DNA from 2 places in the Streptomyces sp. NPDC006487 genome. Region 1 is predicted to be linked to the other one. Evidence: riboswitches for the same ligand, from Rfam matches in the RefSeq annotation. Region 1 holds a riboswitch; the other holds the start of a gene.

Region 1 (7,670 bases):
AACTGCGTCTGTCGCCGTCCGCCTCACCACAGGAGGTTGCCTGGTGACCAGTACCGTCGCATTCATCGGACTCGGCCACATGGGCGGCCCGATGGCCACCCACCTCGTCAAGGCCGGGCATCGCGTCCTCGGCTTCGACCTCGTACCGGGCCTGCTGGCGGCGGCTGCCGCCGCCGGTGTCGAACCCGCGGCCTCGGCGGCCGACGCCGCCACCCCCGCCGACGTGGTCATCACCATGCTCCCGGCCGGCCGCCACGTCCTGGCCCTGTACCGGGAAGAGGGACTGCTCGCCGCAGCACGGCCCGGCACCCTCTTCATCGACTGCTCCACCATCGACGTCGCCGACGCCCGCACCGCGCACGAGGCCGCCGTGGCCGCCGGTCACCGGGCACTGGACGCCCCGGTGTCCGGCGGCGTGGTGGGCGCCGAGGCCGGCACGCTCACCTTCATGGCGGGTGGCGGCGCGGTGGAATTCGCCGCGGCGCAGCCGCTCCTCGATGCCATGGGCCAAAAGGCCGTCCACTGCGGGACCGCGGGGGCCGGGCAGGCCGCGAAGATCTGCAACAACATGATCCTCGCCGTCTCGATGATCGGCGTCAGCGAGGCCTTCGTCCTCGCCGAGAGCCTCGGCCTGGACCACCAGGCCCTCTACGACGTCGCCTCCACCGCCTCCGGCCAGTGCTGGGCGCTCACCGTCAACTGCCCCGTTCCGGGGCCGGTTCCGACGAGTCCCGCCAACCGCGACTACCGACCGGGCTTCGCCGCACCCCTCATGGCCAAGGACCTCGGCCTGGCCGCCAACGCCCTGCGGGCCGGTGGTGTGAACGCGCCGCTGGGCCACAAGGCCGCCGAACTGTACGCCGCATTCGCCGAAGGAGAGGGCGCCGGAATGGACTTCTCCGCCATCGTCCGGACCCTGCGACCCCAGAACGGAACACCCGCATGACCGCCCGTACGACCTACGAGACCATCCTGCTCGAACGCAAGGGGCGGGTCGCCGTCATCACCCTCAACCGGCCGGAGGCCCTCAACGCCCTCAACCTGAAGGTCATGACCGAGGTCGTAGCGGCCGCGGAGGAGCTGGACCGGGACCCCGAGGTCGGCTGCCTCCTCCTCACCGGCTCCGCGAAGGCCTTCGCCGCGGGCGCCGACATCAAGGAGATGCGACCGCAGAGCTACATGGACATGTACCTCTCCGACTGGTTCGCCGCCTGGGACCGACTCGGCCAGGTCCGAACCCCCACGATCGCCGCCGTTTCCGGCTACGCGCTGGGCGGGGGCTGCGAGTTGGCGATGCTCTGCGACATCCTGCTCGCGGCGGACACCGCGAAGTTCGGGCAGCCCGAAATCAGACTCGGCGTCATCCCCGGTATCGGCGGCTCTCAGCGGCTCACCCGCGCCGTCGGCAAGGCCAAGGCGATGGAACTCTGCCTGACGGGCCGCACGATGGGTGCCGAGGAGGCCGAGCGCGCCGGGCTCGTCTCGCGGATCGTCCCGGCGGGCGAGCTGCTCGCCGAGGCCCTCTCCGTGGCCGAGGCCGTCGCCGGGATGTCGAAGCCGGTCGCGATGATGGCCAAGGAGGCCGTGAACCGCGCCTTCGAGACCACCCTCACCGAGGGCGTCCGGTTCGAACGCCGCTTGTTCCACGCGGTGTTCGCCACGGCGGATCAGAAGGAAGGCATGTCCGCATTCGTGGACAAGCGGCCGCCGCACTTCACCCACGGCTGAGCCCTCAGGCAGTCCGGAACGGCGGTGCGGGCCCCGGTGGTCCGGGGTCCGCACCCGCGAGGATCAGGCGCCCCAGCGCAGGGCGATGGTGTCGCCCACGTTGATCACCTTGCTGCGGGCGGCGCCGGCGAAAGCCGAGCCGTCGACGCTGACCTTCCAGGTGTTGGAGCCGCTGTTGGCCTTGCCGTTGATGCTGGTGATCGTGCCGGTTCCGGACGACGGAGCGACGCTCACGACACAGCCCGACGGGGTCGCACCGGTGCTCGCGGCGTTCAGGACGTCGCCGAGCGTGGTGGTCGTACCGGTCGGCGTGAAGGCCACCGAGCAGACCTTGAGGTTACCGGCGCCGTCGTCGACGGTCAGGGCCAGCTTGGTGGCGGCGCCGGCCGTGAAGGCGGACTGGGCGACCCACTGCGAGGCACCCGGGGTGACGGGCACCGGCGGGGTGGTGGTGAAGCCTCCGCCGGCAACGGCGCGCAGCGCGTCGATGGAGGCGTAGGCGGAGGGCGAGGTGTCGGCGGGCTTGTACTTGAAGCCGCCCGCCGGGTTGTACTGGTTGGCGATCAGGAAGTCGATCGGGGTCTTGCCGTTGGCGGTGAGGAAGTCCCCGGTCTGCGCGTTGATGCCACAGGCGTTCAGGCCCGCCACGCCCCAGCCGTTGGAGCTGGTGTTGACGCCGTACATGGAGTTGAAGGCGCCGGTGGTCGCGACCAGCTTGCCCTTGAGGAAGTTCTTGGCCTGCACGACGTCCGCGTCGGTGTTGGGCACGCCGGAGACGCAGAGGGCGGCCATCGCGGCGCCGGTCATGTCGACGTCGCTCGCGGAGTTGAGGACGGTGGAGTTGCCCTCGGCCTTGTTGAAGGTCCAGCCGCCGTCCACGTGCTGGTTGGCACGTATGCGGGTGACCATCGAGTCGGTGAGCGCCTGCGGGATGCGGTGGGCGCCGCCCTGGGTCTTGGCCCCGCGCAGCGAAAGGGCCGCGAAGACGGTGCCGTTGAAGTTTCCGGACGGGCCGAAGTAGCCGGCCTCGGCCGTCTGCCAGTAGGAGTAGACGTTCGCGACGAGGTTGCGCGAGGCGGAGACGCGCGCCGGGTCGATGCCTGCGGCGTACGCGTTCAGGGTGCCGCGCTCGTAGTCGGTGACCACGGGGGAAGCCTGCGGCCAGCCCGCCGTGGAGAGCAGGTTGCGGTAGACCGTACGGGCGTTCTTCGTCGTGTCGCCGCCGGGGGCGACATCGACGACGGCCGTACCGGCGGCGGCGAAGGCGCTGAACGCCCACTCGTTGGACAGCCCGGACCCGGCGTACGAACCGTCCGCCGCCTGGAGCGACTTCAGGTAGGCGACGCCGTTGGTCTTGGACGTGGCCATCTGCGCCGGGCTGGAGGTCGCGAAGGCGGGCAGCGTGGTGAGGGCGAAGGCGCCGAGCGCGGCGGGAACCGCGAGCGCGAGGCGGCGGGAGGTACGGGGACGGGACATGGCCTGCTCCTGGAATCGGCGAACGCCGGCCGCTTCCTGCCGCACGCCCGCACGTCACCGCACACGAGCACGGCCGGGGCATGGTCGGAGGGCCGCCGTCCGGAACGCGTGGTACGGCTTCCTGTAGTGCTTCGCCGCCTGGGCATTCGGGCTCGGAACGGCCCCCGCCGTCCCATACCGCTGCGCGTCAGCTCCGGCTTCGCACCGGATTCCCCCACGTGGCAGCCCAGGACGCTACCGGAGTGATCAAGGGTCCGCCAGCCACCCGGAGGGCGGGCGGGCGCGGGGCTCTCGAGACCGTCCGCCGAGACCCACGCCACCTTGACGCATCACCGGCATCCGTGTTGCACTCCGGCTGAGAACTGCTCAGTACCAGGGGAAGCCGGTCGAATTCCGGCGCTGACCCGCAACCGTAGGCCCGGGACGTCCCGGGTGAGCCGGAATGCCTGGGGCTGGGTCACAGTACGAAGAACGCCGTCGCGGACTGCGGTGTGGTCGTCGCAGCCTCCCCATGGCGCATGAGCCGTGCGGGGGCGCATCGCCACGTACGCAGCCGCCCGGCAGAGACGAGGGCCGCGGTGGGGACCGAACAGCAGGCGAAACAGCAGTCGGGGACGAGGCGGCGCTTCCTCTCCCTCGTGACCGCGTCCTTCCTGACGCTCGGTGCGGGAGTGGCCTTCCTCACGGTCCCCACCTCGGCGAACGCCGACCCGATCGAGCAGTGCACGGCCACCACCGGTGCCATCGTCGCCGTGGACTTCGGCCCCTTCGGTGGCAAGGTCGAGCGCGGCTGCGACACCACCCCCACCACCGGCTACGAGCTGCTGCACACCGGCGGCTTCACGACCAGGGGCACCGTCCACGACGGTGACGGGTTCATCTGCCGGATAGGCAACGGTTCCTTCAACACGGGCACGGAGTACCCCACTCCGGATAAGGAGGACTGCGTCCTCACCCCGCAGGCCACCGCCTACTGGTCGTACTGGACCGCCTCCCCCGGTCAGAAGAGCTGGACCTACAGCTCGCTCGGCGCCATGTCGCGCATCCCGAAGGCCGGCGACGTGGACGCCTGGGTCTACGGCGGCACGGACATCGGCGGCACCTCCGGCAAGCCCTCCTTCTCCCCCGACGACGTACGGGCCGGGGGCGGTTCCACCCCCGATCCGACCGTCCCCACGGCCCCGCCCACCGTGCCCGCCGGGTCGGTCGACGTGTCCGCGGCCACCCGCTGGATCACCGGGAAGCTGACGGACGGGGAACGCGTCGTCGACGAGGGCGCGACGACTCCGAACCACTTCCTCACCACCGAAGCCGTGTTCGCCCTGACGGCCGGCGATCCGAAGAGCCCGGTGGCCAGGAAGGCCGCCGACTTCCTCGCCACGCCCGCGCAGACCGACGCGTACGCCTACCCCACCGGCAAGGACGGGATCCCCGACGCCACCGCCGCCGCCCGGCTCGCGCTCGTCGCCGAGGCCACCGGCAAGGATCCCCGCGCTTTCGGCGGTCACGACCTGCTCGGCGACCTCGTCGCGTACGTCTGCCCGCGCGACATCGGTGACGGCGAGAGCATCGAAGGCTGCCTGACCAAGGGCGACTTCCGCACCACCGGCCAGTCCGACGCCCAGGCCATGGCCGTCATCGCCCTGCTCAACGGAGGCGTGACGCCCCCGGCCGACGCCGTGAACCGGCTGACCGGCCTCCAGTGCGAGGACGGCGGTTTCACCTCCATCCTCATCCGCTCCGGGGAATGGTGCGACAGCGACGCGAACGCCACCGGGCTCATCACGCTGGCCCTCAAGCGGGCCGGCGGCCACGACGCCACCGTGCAGAAGGCGCGCGGCCACCTCAAGAAGTCCCAACTGGCGACCGGTGCTTGGCCCTCCGCCTCGTACCTGACCACCGGCAGCCCGGCCTCCACCGCCTGGGCCGCCCAGGCCCTGCGCGCCCTCGGTGACGAGGCCTTCGCCGACGCGGGCGTCTCCTGGCTCTCCCACCACCAGTTCCCGGGAGCCGGATTCGGCTTCGAAGAGGACGACACCGAGTCCCGGCTGTTCGCCACCACGCCGGCCGCCATCGCGGGTGCCAAGAGCGACCTGGTCGCGCTGACCACGAAGAAGACCGATCCGCCGACCACCCCGCCGGTCACTCCCCCGGTGACCCCGCCCGTCACTCCCCCGGTCACCCCGCCCGTCACCCCTCCGTCCGGTGACGGGCCGGACCTGAAGAAGGGCTCGGCGTACCTCGCCGACCACAGCCGTCTGATCCAGGGCCGCTACTACGAGAGCGGCGCGGGCACCGGCTTCGCCGACTACGGGCTGACCATCGACGGCGCCTACGCACTCGCGGCCACCGGCCAGGACAACACCACGCTGCGGGGCATCGTCGATTTCCTGGACAAGGGCGGCAAGGACGGCAAGGGCCGCGGCATCAACGACTGGACCCTGATCGGCACCAAGTACGCCGGCGGAGGCTCGCTCGGCAAAACGGCCCTCCTCGCCGAGGCCGTGGGCCGCGACCCACGCGACTTCGGCGGCCAGGACCTGCTCGCCGCGCTCGCCCAGGTCACCTGCCCGGCCAAGACCGACGCCCCGAAGCAGTGCGCGGCCAAGGGCAACTACGCCTACGCCACGTCCGTCTTCTCCCAGTCCCTCGGTGTCATCGCCCAGGTCCGCGCCGGCGAGACGGCGGCCGCGGCCGAACCGATCGCCTACCTCAAGAGCCTCCAGGACCCCTCGGGCGCCTGGCCCAGCCTGATCGGCGAGGCCAGCCAGGCCGAAGTGGACTCCACCGCGATGGCAGCCATGGCCCTCGACCTGCTCCCCGACGCCGCCTCGCAGACGGCCGTCGACAAGGCCGTCGCCTGGCTGGCCACCCAGCAGAAGGACGACGGCGGCTTCCCCGGCGCCTCCGGCAACTCCGTCAACTCCGCGGCCCTCGCCGTGCAGGGCATGTCCCTGGACGCCACGAAGTACGCGGACCGCATCGCCAAGGCCCGCAGGTTCCTCGTCTCGCAGCAGAACGGCGACGGCGGCTTCACCATCGCCAAGGGCGGCCAGCCCGGTTCCGACGTCCGCGCCTCCGCGCAGGCCGTCGGCGGCGCCACCGGCATCTCCTTCGGTCTGCTGACACGAGACCTGAAGGGCACCACCCCGCAGCCCGTCCCCAGCACCACGGGCCGGCCGTCCCCCTCCCCCTCCGCGCCCGCGATCGTGACCCCGGGTGGAAGCGGGGGCGGCTCGGGCTCCGGCACGGGCGGCGGGGGCCTCGCCGCAACCGGCGCCCAGGTCGGCGGCCTCGCCACGGCGGCCCTGCTCCTGACCCTCGGCGGCTGGGGCATCACCCGCGCCGCCAAGCGCCGCCGCGAAACCACCGGGGACGAGGCGTGATCCGCGGCCGCGCACTGCGGATCCCGGCCCGCACCGCCACCGCGCTGGGCCTGACGGTGACGGCCCTCGCCGCCACCGCGGCCCCGGCCGGGGCCGCCCCGCTCCCCATCGGACGGTGCACGACCTCCTCCGGGGCCGTCCTCGCCGTGGACTTCAGCCGCTGGGGCGGCCCGGTCTACCGCTCCTGCGGCAGCACACCCACCACCGGCTACGAGCTCCTCAACCAGGGCGGCTGGGCCACCACCGGCACCGGCCACGACGGTCCCGCCTTCATCTGCCGCATCGGCTACAGCGGCTTCCAGGGCGGCAAGCAGTTCCCCACCCCGCAGCAGGACGACTGCGTGCTCACGCCCCCCGCCTCCGCCTACTGGTCGTACTGGCACGCCGACCCCGGCCGGAACACCTGGGAGTACAGCCAGCTCGGCGCCATGCTCTACAAGCCCAAGCCGGGCAGCGTGGACCTGTGGATCTTCGGCGGCACCAACATCGAGGGCACCGAGGGCAAGCCCAACGTCACCCCCGACCAGCTGCGGGCCAAGAACACCGAGCCGACCGGCGGCCCCGCACCCAAGGACACCCGCACGGCGGCGCCTCCGCCGCCGAACGCCGACACGGGCCCCGCGCCGGAGAGTCCGACCGCGTCCCCCGACCCGGCGCCGCCGTCCGGCCCCGCTGTTGCGGAGAGCCCGTCGGCCCCGCCGAGCCCCTCCGAGAGCGTCTCCCCGGCCCCCTCCGCCTCAGCGTCGTCCAGCGCGCCGGCGGTGGCGGCGCCCACCCCGGGCCCCCGCGTCGTCGAGGCGGCCCCTGCCGCCGACGCCGCCCATGACGTGGGCTCGTACCTGCCCGCCGTCGCCACCGGAGCCCTGGTGCTCCTGATCGGTGGCGCCGCCGTGTACGCGGCCGGGCGCCGCCGCCGTAGTACGGAGTAGCCGCGTGTCCCGCACCACCACCGTGGCCACGGCCAAGACGCCCGCGTCCGGCATCGCGCCGGACGCGGGCGGCCGCCGGCTGCCCCGCACCCTGCACCCGGTCGCCTGGTGGATCTGGGCCCTCGCCCTGGCCACCGCCGTCAGCCGCACC
Region 2 (7,670 bases), on a different contig from region 1:
GAGCAGCTGGGGCATGGCCTCGACCACCTCGGCAACGGCCGCGGGGGCGATGTCGGCGGGGGCCGGGTGGACCAGCGACCAGGCGTCGAAGAGGGCGACCCAGCCGCGCAGGACGGCGGTGTCGTCCCGGTTCCATGCGCGCAGGCGCCAGCCCGGGCGGGCGTGTCCCCCGTGCATCTCGATCAGGCCTGCGAGCCGGGCCCGGTCCCAGCCGACCCGGATCTGGCCCGACGTCAGGCTCAGCTGGGCGGCGGCGCGTTCGGCTTCGGCGGCGGGCAGGGCGCCCGCCGGGGCGGGCCCGGCGCCGTCCGCCACGCCGAGGTGGAGCTCGGCCCAGCGGGCGAGCCGTACCGCGTCGGCGAGGGAGGCGCGGGCCCTGTTCGCCAGGTCGGCCGTGGCGGGCGTGCCCGCCGGAGGCCGCGGGGCGGTCCGGGTGCGCCGGTCGGTCACCGCCTTGCGGGCCGTGGCCACGGACCGCGGGGCGACGAGTCGGAGTCTGGAGTCGCGAGCCAACTGCTCATCAGGCTTTCGGGACGTCACGTGAGCAGTCTCGCCCGTCACTGGCCGAAAGCCCAAACGGAACCAGCCATTGCCACAAGGCCCCGAGGGGACAGAACGGGACAACCCTCCCTCCCTGACCCGTCCGCCCCGCCGTCTTCGGACAACTCGTCCGACGGTCCGTCAACCGGCCCTTCACATGAGAGGGGTCAGGAAGCGTCGCAGCGCCTCTTCGTACGCGGCCGGGTCGGCGTTCCACATCGCTCCGTGGGCGGCCCCGGAAACGGAGTGCAGCGTGACGAGGTCGGGGCGGGCCGCGGCGAGCCGGCGGGAGGGCTCCCAGGGGGCGAGCGCGTCGTCGGGGCCGTGGAAGATCAGGATGGGCACCTTCAGCGCGGCCGGATCCGACCCCGGGGGCCGCCGGTCGGCGCGCAGGCCCGCGCGGCCCTCGGCGGCCTTCACCGCGAACGGGAGCAGGGGGGCCGGGGTGCGGCGCGCTGCGGCGAGGGCCCGCAGGGTGGCGTGCCAGTCCAGTACGGGCGAGTCGAGGACCAGTCCGGAGATCCGGTCGGCCAGCGCCGAGCGTTCGGCGGCGTGCAGGGCCATCGTGGCGCCGGTCGACCAGCCGTGCAGGACCACGCGGCGGGCCCCGTAGCGCAGGGCGTAGCGGATGGCGGCGTCGAGATCGCGCCATTCGGACTCGCCGAGGTGGCCGAGGCCGTCCGGTGACTCGGGGGCGCCGAGGTCGCCCCGGTAGCCCAGGTCCAGGACGGGGAGCTTGTTGCGGTGGAGGAAGGGCATGACCACCATCGGGTGCTCGCGGGTGGCGCCGAGCCCGTGGACGGTGATCACCCAGGTGTCGCGGGCCGCGGGCACGAACCAGGCGGGCAGCGCGCCGAGCTCCCCGGGGACGTCCACGTCGGCGTGCTCCAGCCCGAGGGCGGTGCCCGGGTTGCCGAGGTGGACCTGGGGCGTGAGGGTGACGCGGGTTCCGGGGTCGAGGCTGCCGTGGGTGACGGCGACGAGCCGGCGCACCACGGTGTCGGGGCCGTGCGGGGCGTCCGGGAGGACGGGGCCGACCACGGCGTGCACCCCGGGCGCCGTGAGCCCGTAGGTGCCGGGGCGCAGGGAGGCGAGCGAGCGGGTCAGCTCGACCCGGCCGGCCGCGGTGGAGTGGACGCTGAGCCGGGGGCTGCCGGGGAGCGGGCGGCCGGGCTCGGCCCGCAGGGCCGCGTCGGCGGCGTACCGGCCGGCGAGCGCGGCGGCGGCGACGGCCGCCGCGGCGGCCGCGCCGGCGCCGAGCAGGGTCGTGGTGACGGCCGCTGCCGTCGCTGTAGCGGTACGCACCGCTCCAGTGTCGAGGCGGACGGGCCGGCGGGCCACCGGAGGGAATCGTTCCGACCGGCACCCCGGCAGGGTGACAGGGAGGGTGATCTAGGTCTCTTCGGGGGTCCCGTGTGAACGGAAGGCCCTACCGGAAGTCCCTCCCCGAAACGTCCGGACACCCCGCCGTGACGTGCATCAATCGACATATCAACACCCTTCCCGGGACGAAGGTCCCGATGGGGTGCCGTATCGATACACCACATGACCCCTGTCAGTTCACCTTCCGTTCATCCAGGTTGCCTACGGTCCACGAACCACTGACGTCAAACAGAAGCCTGGGTAAATGGAGCACATAACGCTTCTCCTCGGGATCGTGATCATCACCGCTCTCGTGTTCGATTTCACGAACGGTTTTCACGACACGGCCAACGCGATGGCCACCACCATCTCGACCGGCGCCCTCAAGCCCAAGACCGCGGTGGCGATGTCCGCCGTGCTCAACCTCGTCGGCGCTTTCATGTCCGTGGAGGTCGCCAAGACGATCTCCAAGGGCCTGGTCAACGAGGAAGGCATCCAGCCGGAGGTCATCTTCGCCGCCTTGGTCGGCGCGATCCTCTGGAACCTCGTCACCTGGCTGGTCGGACTGCCCTCCAGCTCCTCGCACGCCCTGATGGGCGGCCTGATCGGTGCGGCCGTGGCCTCCGCCGGCATGGGCGCCGTCAACGGCAGCGTCGTCGTCACCAAGGTGCTGATCCCCGCGATCGCCGCCCCGCTGGTCGCCGGCTTCGCCGCGTACCTGGCCACGAAGGTCACGTACAAGGTCGGCAAGGGCATGGGCGAGAAGACCTCGGCCAAGGGCTACCGCGCCGGTCAGATCGCTTCGGCCGGTCTCGTCTCCCTCGCGCACGGCACCAACGACGCGCAGAAGACGATGGGCATCATCACCCTGGCGCTCGTTGCCGGTGGCGCCCTCGCTCCCGGCTCCAACCCGCCGGTCTGGGTCATCGTCTCCGCCGGCATGGCCATCGCGATGGGCACCTACCTGGGTGGCTGGCGCATCATCCGCACCATGGGCAGTGGCCTGACCGACCTGCAGCCGCAGCAGGGCTTCGCCGCCCAGACCTCGGCCGCCAGCGTCATCCTGGCCTCCTCCTCCCTCGGCTTCTCCCTCTCCACCACCCACGCGTGCTCCGGCGCCGTCATGGGTTCGGGTCTGGGACGCAAGGGCGGCGTGGTCCGCTGGTCCACCGCCTCCCGCATGTTCATCGCCTGGGGCCTGACCCTCCCGGCCGCGGCCCTGGTCGCCGCCGGTGCCGAGCTGGTCATGCGCACCGGGGACATCGGCGTCGCCGGCGTCACGGTCTTCCTGATCGGCTCCTGCGTCGCCATCTGGCTGATCTCCCGCCGCCAGGTCGTCGACCACACCAACGTCAACGAGGTCGAGCCGGCCGGCGCCGAGGCACCGGGTGTCGTCACCACGGCCATCGCGGCCGTCAGCGTCCCGCCGGCCGCGGCCTTCGCCGGCAGCACCGCCGCGGTGACGGACGAGGAGCTCAAGGCCACCATCCCGGCCTCCGCGACGACGACCCCCGCGGCTCCGGCCGCAGCGGTCTGACCCGAGAACGACAGAGGATTCAGCGGTATGAAGATCGACTGGGAAGCACTCGGCTCCGTCTTCGGGGTCAGCCTCTCCGCCACCGTCGTCCTGGTGACCCTGTTCACCCTGGGTCTGATGGGGCTCTCCAAGCACGAGGCCGCCACCGAACAGGGCGGCGCCGCCACCCTGGCCCGCAGCGGTGCGTACGCCTGCTTCGCGCTCTGCGCGGCGGCCGTGGCCTACGGGATCTACCTGATCGTCGCCTGAGGCGCGGGACGGCACCTCCGAAGGCTCCCTCCGGGTTCGTACCGGAGGGAGCTTTCGCATGCCCCGGACCCGCCCCGGACTCGCCCCGGCCCCCTGGCGCGGGCCTGACCCCGCCCCCTCTCCCGCCACCCCGCCGCAGGTCAACGGCGAGTTGACGGGCCTTCGCGCTGCGTGGTGGACTGCGCGAGCCATTACGGCGGCATGGAGAGGAAGTCCGGTGCGAATCCGGCGCGGTCCCGCCACTGTCACCGGCGCACGCGGACCTCTGGCCGTGTGCGGCCGGGAGCCAGGAACTCTCGCCGCCGGACACGTCGAACCAGGGCGCGGACCCTGAGTGAGGACATACCTGCCACCATGCGTGCCGATCGCGTCTTCGCGTACGGCGTCACGGCGGGCCTGATCGGCGACCGGATCCTCGGGGATCCGCGCCGAGGGCACCCCGTGGCCGCCTTCGGACGAGCCGCCGCCGCCGTCGAACGCGCCCTGTGGCGCGACGACCGCGCCCGCGGCGTCCTGCACACCCTGCTGTGCGCCGGAGGCGCGGCCGCCGTCGGCGCACTGGGCGCCCGCGCCGTGCGCTCCCGGCCCGCGGCCGCCCGCATCGCCCTCACCGCCGCCGCCACCTGGGCCGTCGTGGGCGGCACCTCGCTGGGCCGGGAGGCCCGCGCCATCGGCGGAGCACTCGCCGCCGGGGACGCCGAGGTGGCCCGCGAGCGGCTGCCCCACCTCTGCGGGCGCGACCCGCAGGCACTGGACGAGCAGCAGATGGCCCGCGCGGTCGTCGAATCGGTCGCCGAGAACACCTCCGACGCCGTGGTCGGCGCCCTCGTGTGGGGCGCCGTCGCGGGCGTCCCCGGGCTGCTGGCCTTCCGCGCCGTGAACACCCTGGACGCGATGGTCGGCCACAAGTCCCCCCGCCACCTGCGCTACGGCTGGGCCTCGGCCCGGCTCGACGACGTGGCCGGCTGGCCGGGCGCCCGGCTGACGGCCCTGGCCGCCGTACTGGCCGGGCCCGACCGGCGGGGCGCCGTACGGGCCTGGCGCGCGGACGCCGCCAAGCACCCGAGCCCCAACGCGGGGCCCGTGGAGTCCTCCTTCGCCGGGGCGCTCGGCGTACGGCTGGGCGGCACCCTGGCGTACGCGGGCCGGGTCGAACACCGGGCCGTGCTCAACGGAGCGGCCGGGCGGCCCGTGGATGTCGCCGACATCGAACGCGCGGTGCGGCTGTCGCGCCAGGTGACGTGGGTGGCGCTGGGGGCCTGTGTGGCCGCCCGGACGCTGGTTTCCCGCACTCTGGCCGCCCGCACTCCGGTCGTCCGAACTACGAAGAAGGGGCGGCGCGCATGAGCGGCGGCGCGAAGCGCGGTGGGGGTCTCCTCGTCGCCGGTACGACCTCGGACGCGGGCAAGAGCGTGGTCACGGCGGGCATCTGCCGGTGGCTGGCCCGGCAGGGCGTGAAGGTGGCCCCGTTCAAGGCGCAGAACATGTCGCTGAACTCCTTCGTGACGAGGGAGGGCGCCGAGATCGGCCGCGCACAGGCCATGCAGGCCCAGGCGGCCCGCGTGGAACCGACCGCGCTGATGAACCCGGTGCTGCTCAAGCCCGGCAGTGACCGCAGCAGCCAGGTGGTGCTGCTGGGCAAGCCGGTGGGTGAGATGAGCGCACGCGGCTACCACGGGGGGCGGCAGGAACAGCTCCTCGGCATCGTCACGGACTGCCTGGAGCAGTTGCGGGGCACGTATGACGCCGTGATCTGCGAGGGGGCGGGCAGCCCGGCCGAGATCAACCTGCGCCGGACCGACATCGTGAACATGGGCATCGCGCGGGCCGCGCGGTTCCCGGTGGTCGTCGTCGGCGACATCGACCGGGGCGGGGTCTTCGCGTCCTTCTTCGGTACGACGGCCCTGCTCTCCCCCGAGGACCAGTCGCTGATCGCGGGCTACCTGGTCAACAAGTTCCGCGGCGACGTCACCCTGCTGGAACCGGGCATGGAGATGCTGCGCGGCCTGACCGGGCGGGCCACGTACGGCGTGCTTCCCTTCCAGCACGGGCTGGGCATCGACGAGGAGGACGGGCTGCGGGTCTCCCTGCGGGGCGCGGTACGGGAATCCGTGGTCGCCCCGCCCGTGGGCGAGGACGTGCTGCGGGTCGCGGTCTGCGCGGTGCCGCTGATGTCCAACTTCACGGACGTCGACGCGCTGGCGGCGGAGCCGGGTGTGGTGGTGCGGTTCGTGGACCGGGCCGAGGAGCTGGCCTACGCGGACCTGGTCGTCGTCCCCGGCACCCGTGGCACGGTCAAGGCCCTGGCCTGGCTGCGCGAACGGGGCCTGGCGGACGCACTGGTCCGGCGGGCCGCCGAGGGCCGGCCGGTCCTGGGCATCTGCGGCGGGTTCCAGGTCCTGGGCGAACACATCGAGGACGAGGTCGAGTCGAAGGCCGGCTCCGTGCCGGGGCTCGGGCTGCTTCCCGTACGGGTCCGCTTCGAGCGGGAGAAGACCCTGGCCCGGCCCGTCGGTTCGGCGCTGGGCGAGCCCGTCGAGGGCTACGAGATCCACCACGGGGTGGCCGAAGTCCTCGGCGGAACCCCCTTCCTGGACGGTTGCCGGGTCGGGGAAGTGTGGGGCACGCACTGGCACGGCTCACTGGAGTCGGACGGCTTCCGCCGGGCCTTCCTCCGCGAGGTCGCCTCCGCGGCCGGCCGCCGCTTCGTCCCGTCCCCGGACACCTCCTTCGCCTCCCTGCGGGAGGAGCAGCTGGACCTGCTCGGCGACCTGATCGAGGAACACGCGGACACCGCGGCGCTGCTGAGCCTGATCGAGGGCGGCGCCCCCTCGGGCCTCCCCTTCCTCCCGCCGGGCGCGCCATGACGTCCCCGTCCCTGCGGGGGCTGTCCCCTACCCGCCCTTCCACCGTTCCCCGGGGCTCCGCCCCGGACCCCTCGGGGGCCAGCCCCCGGACCCCCGCTCCTCAAACGCCGGAGGGGCTGGATTTTCCGACCCCCCGCGGTCACGTGCGGGCCGACGCCGGCCAATTCCAGCCCGTCCGGCGTTTGAGGACCGGGTCCGGGCGGAGCCCGGGGAACGGTGGAAGGGCGGGTAGGGGAGCTCCGCCCCGCGCAGCGGCGCACCCGCAGCCCGGCCCCGCCGTCCATGCCCGCCCGCGCACGCGTATCCGTACACACGCCCGAGAAGGGGCCACCGCATGAGCACGCCCTACCCGTTCACCGCACTGGTCGGCCAGAGCGACCTGCGCCTCGCACTGCTGCTCAACGCCGTGAGCCCAGCGGTCGGCGGTGTCCTCGTGCGCGGCGAGAAGGGAACCGCCAAGTCCACCGCCGTCCGCGCCCTGTCGACCCTGCTGCCGCAGGTCGACGTGGTCACCGGCTGCCGGTTCAGCTGCGCGCCCACCGCCCCGGACCCCGCCTGCCCCGACGGCCCCCACGAGCCGGGACCGGCCGCCGCGCGGCCCGCCCGGATGGTGGAGCTGCCCGTCGGCGCCTCCGAGGACCGCCTCGTCGGCGCCCTCGACATCGAACGCGCCCTCTCCGAAGGCGTGAAGGCCTTCGAGCCCGGCCTGCTGGCCGACGCGCACCGCGGGATCCTGTACGTCGACGAGGTCAACCTGCTCCACGACCACCTCATCGACCTGCTCCTCGACGCCGCCGCGATGGGCGCCTCCTACGTCGAGCGCGAGGGCGTCTCCGTACGGCACGCCGCCCGCTTCCTCCTCGTCGGCACGATGAACCCCGAGGAGGGCGAGCTCCGCCCGCAGTTGCTCGACCGGTTCGGGCTGACCGTCGAGGTCGCCGCCTCCCGGGAGCCCCTCCAGCGGGTCGAGGTGGTGCGTCGCCGGCTCGCCTACGAGGACGACCCCGCGGGCTTCGCGGGCCGCTGGTCCGGGGACGAGGACGAGGTCCGCTCCCGGGTGGTGGCCGCGCGGGCCCTGCTCCCGAAGGTGCGGCTCGGCGACACCTCGCTGCTGC

What was found. A riboswitch is a leader RNA that binds a small molecule or an ion and turns the genes downstream of it on or off. The one in region 1 is predicted to bind cobalamin.
Region 2: another riboswitch for cobalamin. It lies ahead of ACFYM0_RS26845 (cobalamin biosynthesis protein); the one in region 1 lies ahead of ACFYM0_RS11115 (prenyltransferase/squalene oxidase repeat-containing protein).

Annotation. Positions count from the first base shown of each region.
Region 1 covers NZ_JBIAHN010000005.1:394,568-402,237, forward strand. The annotation lists gene ACFYM0_RS11095 (enoyl-CoA hydratase/isomerase family protein) at 1-47, shown strand, start outside; gene mmsB (3-hydroxyisobutyrate dehydrogenase) at 44-946, shown strand; gene ACFYM0_RS11105 (enoyl-CoA hydratase) at 943-1,728, shown strand; gene ACFYM0_RS11110 (hypothetical protein) at 1,792-3,204, opposite strand; cobalamin riboswitch at 3,345-3,419, opposite strand; cobalamin riboswitch at 3,535-3,673, shown strand; gene ACFYM0_RS11115 (prenyltransferase/squalene oxidase repeat-containing protein) at 3,783-6,590, shown strand; gene ACFYM0_RS11120 (hypothetical protein) at 6,590-7,519, shown strand; gene ACFYM0_RS11125 (energy-coupling factor transporter transmembrane component T) at 7,524-7,670, shown strand, end outside.
Region 2 covers NZ_JBIAHN010000015.1:200,653-208,322, reverse strand. The annotation lists gene ACFYM0_RS26865 (hypothetical protein) at 1-540, opposite strand, end outside; gene ACFYM0_RS26860 (alpha/beta hydrolase family protein) at 694-1,845, opposite strand; gene ACFYM0_RS26855 (anion permease) at 2,168-3,439, shown strand; gene ACFYM0_RS26850 (hypothetical protein) at 3,467-3,688, shown strand; cobalamin riboswitch at 3,855-4,005, shown strand; gene ACFYM0_RS26845 (cobalamin biosynthesis protein) at 4,043-5,035, shown strand; gene ACFYM0_RS26840 (cobyric acid synthase) at 5,032-6,555, shown strand; gene ACFYM0_RS26835 (putative cobaltochelatase) at 6,890-7,670, shown strand, end outside.